3 regions of the Streptomyces sp. NPDC006610 genome follow, and region 2 is predicted to be linked to each of the others. Evidence: riboswitches for the same ligand, from Rfam matches in the RefSeq annotation. Region 2 holds a riboswitch; each other region holds the start of a gene.
What was found. Region 2 has a riboswitch for cobalamin ahead of ABZY13_RS00815 (ribonucleoside-diphosphate reductase subunit alpha). Riboswitches for the same ligand answer to the same signal wherever they lie in the genome.

Region 1: another riboswitch for cobalamin. It lies ahead of ABZY13_RS21365 (cobalamin biosynthesis protein); the one in region 2 lies ahead of ABZY13_RS00815 (ribonucleoside-diphosphate reductase subunit alpha).
Region 3: another riboswitch for cobalamin. It lies ahead of ABZY13_RS27490 (ABC transporter substrate-binding protein); the one in region 2 lies ahead of ABZY13_RS00815 (ribonucleoside-diphosphate reductase subunit alpha).

The regions. Positions count from the first base shown of each region.
Region 1 covers NZ_JBEXOP010000026.1:51,920-55,184, forward strand. The annotation lists gene ABZY13_RS21355 (inorganic phosphate transporter) at 1-891, shown strand, start outside; gene ABZY13_RS21360 (hypothetical protein) at 910-1,134, shown strand; cobalamin riboswitch at 1,319-1,462, shown strand; gene ABZY13_RS21365 (cobalamin biosynthesis protein) at 1,578-2,531, shown strand; gene ABZY13_RS21370 (cobyric acid synthase) at 2,531-3,265, shown strand, end outside.
Region 2 covers NZ_JBEXOP010000001.1:178,861-182,125, reverse strand. The annotation lists gene mctP (monocarboxylate uptake permease MctP) at 1-864, shown strand, start outside; gene ABZY13_RS00820 (GNAT family N-acetyltransferase) at 934-1,443, shown strand; cobalamin riboswitch at 1,580-1,711, shown strand; gene ABZY13_RS00815 (ribonucleoside-diphosphate reductase subunit alpha) at 1,830-3,265, shown strand, end outside.
Region 3 covers NZ_JBEXOP010000042.1:37,649-40,913, reverse strand. The annotation lists gene ABZY13_RS27495 (iron ABC transporter permease) at 1-279, opposite strand, end outside; gene ABZY13_RS27490 (ABC transporter substrate-binding protein) at 315-1,355, opposite strand; cobalamin riboswitch at 1,385-1,567, opposite strand; gene ABZY13_RS27485 (hypothetical protein) at 2,006-3,103, opposite strand; gene ABZY13_RS27480 (sigma factor-like helix-turn-helix DNA-binding protein) at 3,100-3,265, opposite strand, start outside.

The sequences.
Region 1 (3,265 bases), on a different contig from region 2:
ACCGTCGCCTCCGCCGGCTTCGGCGCGGTGCACGGCGACGCGCTGGTCACCAAGGTGCTCATCCCGGCCATCGCCGCCCCGCTGGTGGCGGGCGTCGCGGCGATGCTCGGCACCCGGCTGACGTACCGGCTCGGCCGCAAGGCCGACGGCGAGGCCTCGGCCAAGGGCTACCGCGCCGGGCAGATCGCCTCCGCCGGCCTGGTCTCCCTCGCCCACGGCACCAACGACGCCCAGAAGACGATGGGCATCATCACCCTCGCCCTGGTCGCCGGCGGCACCCTCGCCCCCGACTCCGACCCGCCCATGTGGGTCATCCTCTCCGCGGGCGTGGCCATCGCCCTCGGCACCTACCTCGGCGGCTGGCGCATCATCCGCACCATGGGCAAGGGCCTGACCGACCTCCAGCCGCAGCAGGGCTTCGCCGCCCAGACCAGCGCCGCGACGGTCATCCTCGCCTCCTCCCACCTCGGCTTCTCCCTCTCCACCACGCACTCGGTCTCCGGCGCCGTGATGGGCGCGGGCCTGGGCCGCAAGGGCGGCGTGGTCCGCTGGTCCACCGCCACCCGGATGTTCGTCGCCTGGGGCCTGACCCTGCCGGCCGCCGCCCTGGTGGGCGCGCTCGCCGAGGTCGTCACCCGCTTCGGCGACTGGGGCACCGCGCTCGTGGCCGTCTTCCTGGTCGGCTCCAGCGCCGCCATCTGGAAGATCTCCCGCCGCGAGGTCGTCGACCACACCAACGTCAACGACACCGAGGAGCCGGCCGGCGTGGTCACCACCGCCATGGCCGCGGTCACCCCGCCGCCCACCGCCGCCGCGGCGGAGGAACTGGCGGCGGCGATCCCCGCCCAGGCGAGCGACTCCAAGGCCCCGTCGGCCTCCACCCCCGTCTGACGAAGGAACGGAAGCAGCATGAAGATCGACTGGGCGGCCCTCGGCTCCGTCTTCGGCGTCAGCCTCGTGGTCACCGTGGCCCTCGTGGGCCTGTTCACCCTCGGCATCGCGGGACTGTCCCGCCGTGAGCGCGCCGCGGCCAGCGGCGGCGGCTCCGCGGCCCTCGCGCTGACCGGCGCCTACGCGGCCTTCGCCGGGTGCGCGGCGGCGGTGGCGTACGGGATCTACCTGATCGTCGCGTAGCCCTCCCCCCTCGCAGCCCGCTCCCCCTTCGGGTCCTCCCCCTCGACGCCCGCCTGCCCGGGCCGCCCTCACCGGTGGCCGGGGCAGGCGGGCATCCGCGCGTTCCGGGACCCATGGGCGGGCGCAAGGGGGCCGGTGTGGGCCTCAGCACACTCCCCTCCCGCAGGTCAACGGCAAGTTGACGGCCCTTCCAACCCCGTGGTGGACTTCCGGGGCCATGTACGGCGGCAGGAGAGGAAGCCCGGTGAGAATCCGGCGCGGTCCCGCCACTGTGACCGGGGCAGGAAACCCCGGGAGCCAGGAACTCTCACCGCCGGTCTCGTCGAACCAGGGCGTGGACACCCTGAGTGAGGACACAACGCGATGCTCGGCTGCCGTTCGAGGTTCAGCACCAGGTCTCTTCCCGACGCCTCCCCACGCGACCTCGCGACCGGCTGAGCCCGATGCGTGCCGATCGCGTCTTCGCGTACGGCGCCACCGCCGGCCTCCTCGGCGACCTGCTCCTCGGCGATCCCCGCCGCGGGCACCCGGTCGCCGCGTTCGGACGTGCCGCGGGCGCCGTGGAACGGGTGCTGTGGCGTGACCACCGCGGGTGGGGCGCGCTGCACACCGCGCTGTGCGCCGGCGGCGCCGTCGCCCTCGGGGCCGCCGCCTCCCGTGCCGTACGCTCCTCCCCCGCCGCCTCCGTCCTGCTGACCGGCGCCGCCACCTGGGCCGTCGTCGGCGGTACCTCCCTCGCCCGCGAGGCCGAAACCGTCGGGCGCGCCCTGGAGGCCGGGGACGTCGAGGCCGCCCGGGACCGGCTGCCGCACCTGTGCGGACGCGATCCGCAGGCGCTGGACGCCGACGGGATCGCCCGCGCGGTGGTGGAGTCCGTCGCCGAGAACACCTCGGACGCCGTGGTCGGCGCGCTGGTGTGGGGCGCGGCCTGCGGAGTGCCGGGGCTGCTCGGCTTCCGGGCCGTCAACACCCTCGACGCCATGGTCGGCCACAAGTCGCCCCGCCACCGCCGTTACGGCTGGGCCTCCGCCCGCCTCGACGACCTCGCCGGATGGCCGGGCGCGCGGCTCACCGCCGTCCTCGCCGCCGCGGCCGGTGACGATCCGCGCGGCGCGCTGCGGGCCTGGCGGACCGACGCCCACAGGCACCCGAGTCCCAACGCCGGGCCCGTGGAGGCCTCGTTCGCGGGGGCGCTCGGGGTGCGGCTCGGCGGGACGCTGTCGTACGGCGGGCGCGTCGAGCACCGGCCCGTGCTCAACGGGGCAGCCGGGCGCGCCGTCGAGGTCGGGGACATCCGGCGCGCGGTCCGGCTGTCCCGGCGCGTGAGCGTGCTCGCGCTCGGGGTGTGCGCGGGCGTGTCCGTGGTGAAGTCCGCCCTGCAGAGAGGACGTACGTGATGAGCGGAGGGCTCCTCGTCGCCGGCACCACCTCCGACGCCGGCAAGAGCGTGGTCACCGCCGGGATCTGCCGCTGGCTGGTCCGCCAGGGCGTGAAGGTGGCGCCGTTCAAGGCGCAGAACATGTCGCTGAACTCCTTCGTGACCCGCGAGGGCGCGGAGATCGGGCGGGCTCAGGCCATGCAGGCGCAGGCCTGCCGGATCGAGCCGACCGCCCTGATGAACCCGGTGCTGCTCAAGCCGGGCGGCGAGCAGAGCAGCCAGGTGGTGCTGCTGGGCAGGCCGGTGGGCGAGCTGAGCGCCCGCGGCTACCACGGCGGGCGGCAGCAGCGGCTGCTGGGCACGGTGCTGGACTGTCTGGAGCAGTTGCGGGGCACGTATGACGCGGTGATCTGTGAGGGGGCCGGCAGTCCTGCGGAGATCAACCTGCGGCGGACCGACATCGTGAACATGGGGATCGCCCGCAACGCGCGGCTGCCCGTGCTGGTGGTGGGCGACATCGACCGCGGGGGCGTCTTCGCGTCCTTCTTCGGCACGGTGGCGCTGCTCTCGCCCGAGGACCAGGCGCTGGTCGCCGGGTTCCTGGTGAACAAGTTCCGCGGCGACGTCTCGCTGCTGGAGCCGGGCCTGGACATGCTCCGGGACCTCACCGGGCGGGGGACGTACGGCGTGCTGCCGTACCGGCACGGGCTCGGCATCGACGAGGAGGACGGCCTGAGGGTGTCGCTGCGCGGG
Region 2 (3,265 bases):
TGGACGTACGCCACGCTGGCGCTGGGCTCCGCGCTCGCGCTGTTCATGTACCCGCACTCGATCACCGCGACGCTGTCCTCGCGCAGCCGTGAGGTGATCCGCCGCAACACCACGATCCTGCCGCTGTACTCGCTGATGCTCGGCCTGCTGGCGCTGCTCGGCTTCATGGCCATCGCGGCCGGGGTCAAGGTGTCCAACGGGCAGCTGGCGATCCCGCAGCTGTTCGAGAACATGTTCCCGGACTGGTTCGCGGGCGTCGCCTTCGCGGCCATCGGCATCGGCGCGCTGGTCCCGGCGGCGATCATGTCGATCGCGGCGGCGAACCTGTTCACCCGCAACATCTACAAGGACTTCCTCAAGCCGGACGCCACGCCGGAGCAGGAGACCCGGGTCTCCAAGCTGGTGTCGCTGCTGGTGAAGGTGGGCGCGCTCGCCTTCGTCCTGACCATGGACAAGACGGTGGCCATCAACTTCCAGCTGCTGGGCGGCATCTGGATCCTCCAGACGTTCCCGGCGCTGGTGGGCGGCCTGTTCACGCGCTGGTTCCACCGCTGGGCGCTGCTGGCCGGCTGGGCGGTCGGCATGCTCTACGGCACGGTCGCCGCGTACGGCGTCGCCTCGCCCACGCAGAAGCACTTCGGCGGCTCGTCGAAGGAGATCCCCGGCATCGGCGAGATCGGCTACATCGGCCTCACGGCGTTCGTGATCAACCTGGCGGTGACGGTGGTCCTGACCTTCGTGCTGCGGGCGGTGAAGGCCCCCGACGGCGTCGACGAGACGCGCCCCGAGGACTACACCGCGGACGCCGGCGACCCGGGCGTCCAGGTGGAACTCCCGCCGGCCACGGCGGGATCGGCCCACTGACCGACGCACACCCCGGCGGGCCGTCGCAGGCAGGACCTGCGGCGGCCCGCCGTCGTGCACACTCCCCCCATGGACATCGTCATCCGCCCGGCGGAACCCGCCGAGTACGCGCCCCTCGGAGAGATCACCGCGCAGGCCTATCTCCAGGACGGCCTCCTCGACTTCGGTGAGAGCGACGCGTACCTGGGCGAGTTGCGGGACGTGGCGAAGCGCGCCGCCCACGCCGAGGTACTGGTCGCCGTGCGCGACGGCGAGGTGCTCGGCGGCGTCACCTTCGTGCCCTCCGGCGGTCCCATGGCCGACATCGCGGAGCCCGGCGAAGCCGAGATACGGATGCTCGCGGTCGCGCACGCCGCACGCGGCCGGGGCGTCGGCGAGGCGCTGGCCCGCGCCTGCGTCGAGCGGGCGCGGAGCCTGACCGGCTGCAACGGCGTCGTGCTGTCCAGTCAGCGCACGATGCACGCCGCCCACCGCATCTACGAGCGGCTGGGTTTCGTCCGCACCCCGGAGCGCGACTGGAACCCCCTCCCGGACGTGGACGACGTCCTGCTGATCACCTACGCGCTCGCCCTGCGCTGACGCTCCTCCGACCCGACCCGACCCGACCCGACCGCGGCCCGCCCCGACGCTTCGCCGTCCCCGCCTCCGGCACTCCCGCGCTCCGACGCGACACGGCGGGGCACAACATCTGGGGGGTGCTTTCCGCGACCGACACAAGATGTATGCTCATGCTCGCTGCCGCCGCAGGGGAATCCGGTGCGAATCCGGAACTGTCCCGCAACGGTGTACACGCGTGTTCACGCACGCCTGTCGAGTCCGACGACCTGCCGGCAGCGCGCCCGGCCGACCGGCCCGGCGCATGACGTCCGGGCCTCGTGGAATGGGTCGGTGGACGCGACGCCGCGTGCGCTCGTGAGCTGCCCCGCCCTCGCAGGCCCCGTGCCCGAGCGAGGGAGAGCCCCCACGTGACCATCGCGCCAGCGGATCCCGCTTCAGCGACCCAGGCGACACACACGACGCAGGCGACTCGGGCGTCGCAGTGGGCCCAGCCCGCCGACGACGCCCCCGGAGCCGCCCTGCTGCGGACCCTGACCGAGCTGACCGCCGACCTCCCCGGCGCCGACCCCGGACGGGTCGCCGCCGCCGCGCTGCGCGGCCGATCGGCGCACGCGGACGAGGCCGAACTGCGCGAACTGGCCACGGAGGCCGCCGCCGGCCTGATCTCCGAGGACCCCGCCCACTCGAAGCTCGCCGCCCGGCTGCTCACCCAGACCCTCCGCGCCGAGGCCGCCTCCCAGGGCGTCACCACGTTCACCGAGTCGGTCGCGACCGGTCACCGCGAGGGCCTCGTCGCGGACCGCACCGCGCAGTTCGTGCGCCTCCACGCCGACCGCCTCGACGCCCTGGTCGACCCGGCCGCCGACGACCGCTTCGGCTACTTCGGCCTGCGCACCCTGCACAGCCGCTACCTGCTGTGCCACCCGGTCACCCGCAAGGTCGTCGAGACGCCCCAGCACTTCCTGCTCCGCGTCGCCGCCGGCCTCGCCGAGGACGACACCGCGCGCGCGGTCGACGAGGTCGCCGCCCTCTACCGGCTGATGAGCCGCCTCGACTACCTCCCCTCCTCCCCCACCCTCTTCAACTCCGGCACCCGCCACCCCCAGATGTCGTCCTGCTACCTCCTCGACTCCCCGCAGGACGAGCTGGACTCGATCTACGACCGCTACCACCAGGTCGCCCGCCTGTCGAAGCACGCGGGCGGCATCGGCATCGCCTACTCCCGCGTCCGTGCCCGGGGTTCGCTGATCCGCGGCACCAACGGGCACTCGGGCGGCATCGTCCCGTTCCTGAAGACCCTCGACGCCTCGGTGGCCGCCGTGAACCAGGGAGGCCGGCGCAAGGGAGCCGCGGCGGTGTACCTGGAGACCTGGCACGCGGATATCGAGGAGTTCCTGGAGCTGCGCGACAACACCGGTGAGGACGCCCGCCGCACCCACAACCTGAACCTCGCGCACTGGGTCCCGGACGAGTTCATGCGCCGCGTCGACGCCGACGGCGCGTGGTCGCTGTTCTCCCCGTCCGACGTGCCGGAGCTGACCGACCTGTGGGGCGCGGAGTTCGACGCCGCCTACCGCGCGGCCGAGGAGAAGGGCCTCGCCCGCAAGGTCCTGCCCGCGCGGGAGCTGTACGGCCGGATGATGCGCACCCTCGCGCAGACCGGCAACGGCTGGATGACCTTCAAGGACGCCGCCAACCGCACCGCCAACCAGACCGCCGAGCCCGGTCACGTCGTCCACTCCTCCAACCTCTGCACGGAGATCCTGGAGGTCACCGACGACGGCGAGACGGCGGTCTGCAACCTGGGCTCGGTCAACCTCGGCGCCTTCGTGAGCGGCTCGGA
Region 3 (3,265 bases), on a different contig from region 2:
CACGACCGCGAGTCCGGCGCCGGCCACCGCCCCGAGAAGGACGCGGGGCGCGCGGACGTCCAGCACGATGGTCTCCCGCGCCCGCGACCAGTCCGGTTCCGCCCAGTCGACGCCCAGCGCGTTCGTCACGATGCCCCACACCTGGCCGGGCGGCACCTGAACCGAACCGATCGCCAGGCCCGCCGTGGCGGAGACCATCAGCAGGGTGGCCAGGACGACGAGCGTGACGGTGAGACCGGCCGGCCCGGCCCGCCTGTCGTCCTGTTTCCCCGGTTTCACGGCCCGCCCGGTGGCGTCGTCGGTGACCGGAGCCGTCACCGGAAGCTCTCGGGGTGGATGCCGCGGGCCAGGTCCTCCACCGCGTACGCGGACCGCACGCCGACCAGGGTGGCGGTCAACGGCAGCACGACGAACCGCTTGTTCCTGAGGGCGGGCACGTCCCGCAGAGCGGGCTGGGCGAGCAGGAACTTCTTCTTCTGCTCGACGCTTCCGGCGCCCGCGTAGTCGTAGATCGCGATGACCTCTGGTTTGCGTTCGACGACCTGTTCCCAGGAGACGTCACCGAAGACGTCGTCGAGGCCGGCGAAGACGTTCTCGCCGCCGGCCAGCCGGATCAGTTCGGTGCCCAGGCTCTTGCCGCCCGCGGTGAAGGCGGTCTTGTCACCACTGTCGTAGACGAAGACGGGTACCTCGGGCTCGCCCTCGACGGCGTCGGTGACCTTGCCGACCCGCGCCTGGAGGTCGGAGACCAGCTTGTCCGCCCGGCCGGAGACGTTGAAGATCCTGCCAATGGTGCGGATCTCGTCGTAGGTGTCGGCCATCGTGACCCGCTTCTTGCCGCAGTACTCGCGGTTGAGGTGGGTGTCGATGCCGGCGTCGGCGAATGCCGAGCGGGAGCGGCCCTCATTCTCGGCGAAGGCGCTGCCGTAGCCGCCGTAGACCAGATCCGGTTCGGCCTCCAGGACGGTTTCGAAGGACGGCTCCTTCTTCGCCAGTTCCGGGATTGCCTCGTAGTCCTTCTTCAGTTCGGGCAGGACGGCGGAGTCGGAGAAGGCAGTGCCGACCATGCGGTCCTTCAGGCCCAGGGAGAGCATGAGTTCCGCCGGGTGCTGGTGGATGGTGACGACGCGGGCGGGCGCCTTGTCGTACGTCGTCTTCACGCCGCAGTTGTCGACGGTGACCGGAAAGCCGTCGGCCGACGAGGCCGCGGCCTTCGCGTCCTTGGCGGTGTCCTGAGACGATCCGCAGCCGGCGGTCAGCAGGGCCGCCGACAGTACGGCCGCGGCCGCCGCCCGCAGGGCGCGGCGTCGGCGGGCAGGGGTGAACAGCGGGGGACGGGACGTGCCGTCGTACACGTGAAGCCTCCTGGGGAGTCCGCGCTCCTCGGAACGGGCCCGCGACAGGCCAGTGTCCTGACTCCCGGATCGACGCTCCCCCTGGCCTTCCCGCGCGGCGCGCAGTGGCGTGTCGAAGGGTGCACTCCCCGGTCACAGTGGCGGGACCGTGCCGGACTCGCACCGGCTTCCTGTCTCCCGTCGCGGCGATGACCTGCTGATCCTACGATCCCCCGCGTCCTGGCCCAAGGGCGTGCGGACCCCGCCGCACACCCCTGCCGTTCTGCGTCACGCCTCGCGGACAGCCCGCAGCACCAGCCGCTCGGCGTTTTCGTCGTAGGGACGGCCGTCGAAGCGGGACATGAAGGACACCGTTCGTGCTGTGCGTGCCCTCTTGGACCCGAGCCCCCAGGACACGTACCGGGAACTCCTGGAGACGGCCCAAGTTCCTCGTTGTCCTGGGTGGTCTCCCGGGACGTCAGCGACGAGTACGCCGAACTCGTCGAGCAGCTACCGCAGTCGCTGACCCCCGTGGAAGGCGTGGCGGAGCGGTGGGGCCGAGGCGAACCGCGTCGGCACTGGCGGGGCAACGCAGTCGGATATTTTTGGAGTTTCGGGTTGCTGGGACGCCGGGCAGCTGTGCAGACCCGCAGTCATCACGCCACCTCTCCTCATAGTTCGGCCGGGTCGCGGATGCTGGCGGTTCCGGAGCGGACGATCCAGGTTCCGCTGCCGCGCGGGGTCTCGTCGGAGCGGGCCTTGAGGTCTTCGACATCGAGGACCGGCGGCCACTGTGTGCCACGTTCCGACCAGTGGACTCCGCTGAGATCCATGCCGGTCAGGTCGACGTCGCTCAAGTCGGCGGTGGTGAAGTCATCCAGGAGCGTGTGCAGCGAGTTCTTATCGAGCATGGGGGGCTCTCGGCGGAGCGCCGCACCGATGGCCCGGCCAACCTCGGTAGTGCGGACATCGACGACGGTGCGGACGACGGTGCGCGCCGCCTCGCTGGCATGGTCGAGGTCGAGGTCGCTGGCACGGGCGAGGGCGAGGTCGAGGATGGAGTTGAGGTCGCGGGCGCGGGCGCGGGCGCGTTGGAAGTCGAGGTCGTGGTCGAGGCGGAAGTCGCGGTCGCTGGCGTGGTCGTCGCTGAGGGCGAGGTCGAGGAGGCGGTTGATGTAGCGGGCGCGAGCGCGGGCGCGTTGGAAGTCGCGGTTGATGGAGCCGTCGAGGTTGTGGGCGAAGCGGCCGGCGAAGTCACGGGCGTAGCCGAGGTTGCGGTTGAGGCGGCGGCCGAGGAGGGCGAGATCGAGGTCGCGGTTGAGGTCGCGGGCGAGGTCGAAGGCGAGGTCGAGGATGAGGTTGAGAGGGCGGACGATGATCAGGGCGGGAGCGAGGAAATCGTGGTCGCGGGCGAGGTCTCGGAAAGCTTGTTTGACGTGGGGATGGTCGCGCAGGGTCATGCGGTCTGAAGGGCTGAGGGTGCGGAGGAGTTCCTGTGCGCCGGTGTGGTCGTGGGGGGCGCGGTGTGTGCTGGGCGGGGCGGCTGGTTCTGGGGTGGGGGGCAGGATGGCGGCGAGTCCGGCTTCGGTGTCCAGGACGGTGTCGAGGTCGTCAGCGGCGGTGTCCTGGCGGGAGTGGATGAGGATCTCGCGCAGTCCGGCTTCGACGTCGAGGACGTCGTCCAGTGCGCTGGTCAGGGCATGCTGGTGCTGAGCGAGCCGGCGGTCCACCGTCTGGTCGTCGTGGTGGTGTGCTCGGTGGTCGGTCACTGTTCCTCCTCCCGTGCCGTGAGGTAGGCGGCCGCGGAGCGGCGGGCTTTCATGAGGTTGGCGCGTACGGTCTCAGCGCGCAGGCCGAGGAGCTCGGCGATGTCGGTGGGGGTGAAGCCGGCCAGGGTCCAGGCCAGGATCTGGCGCTGTCTCGGCGGGAGG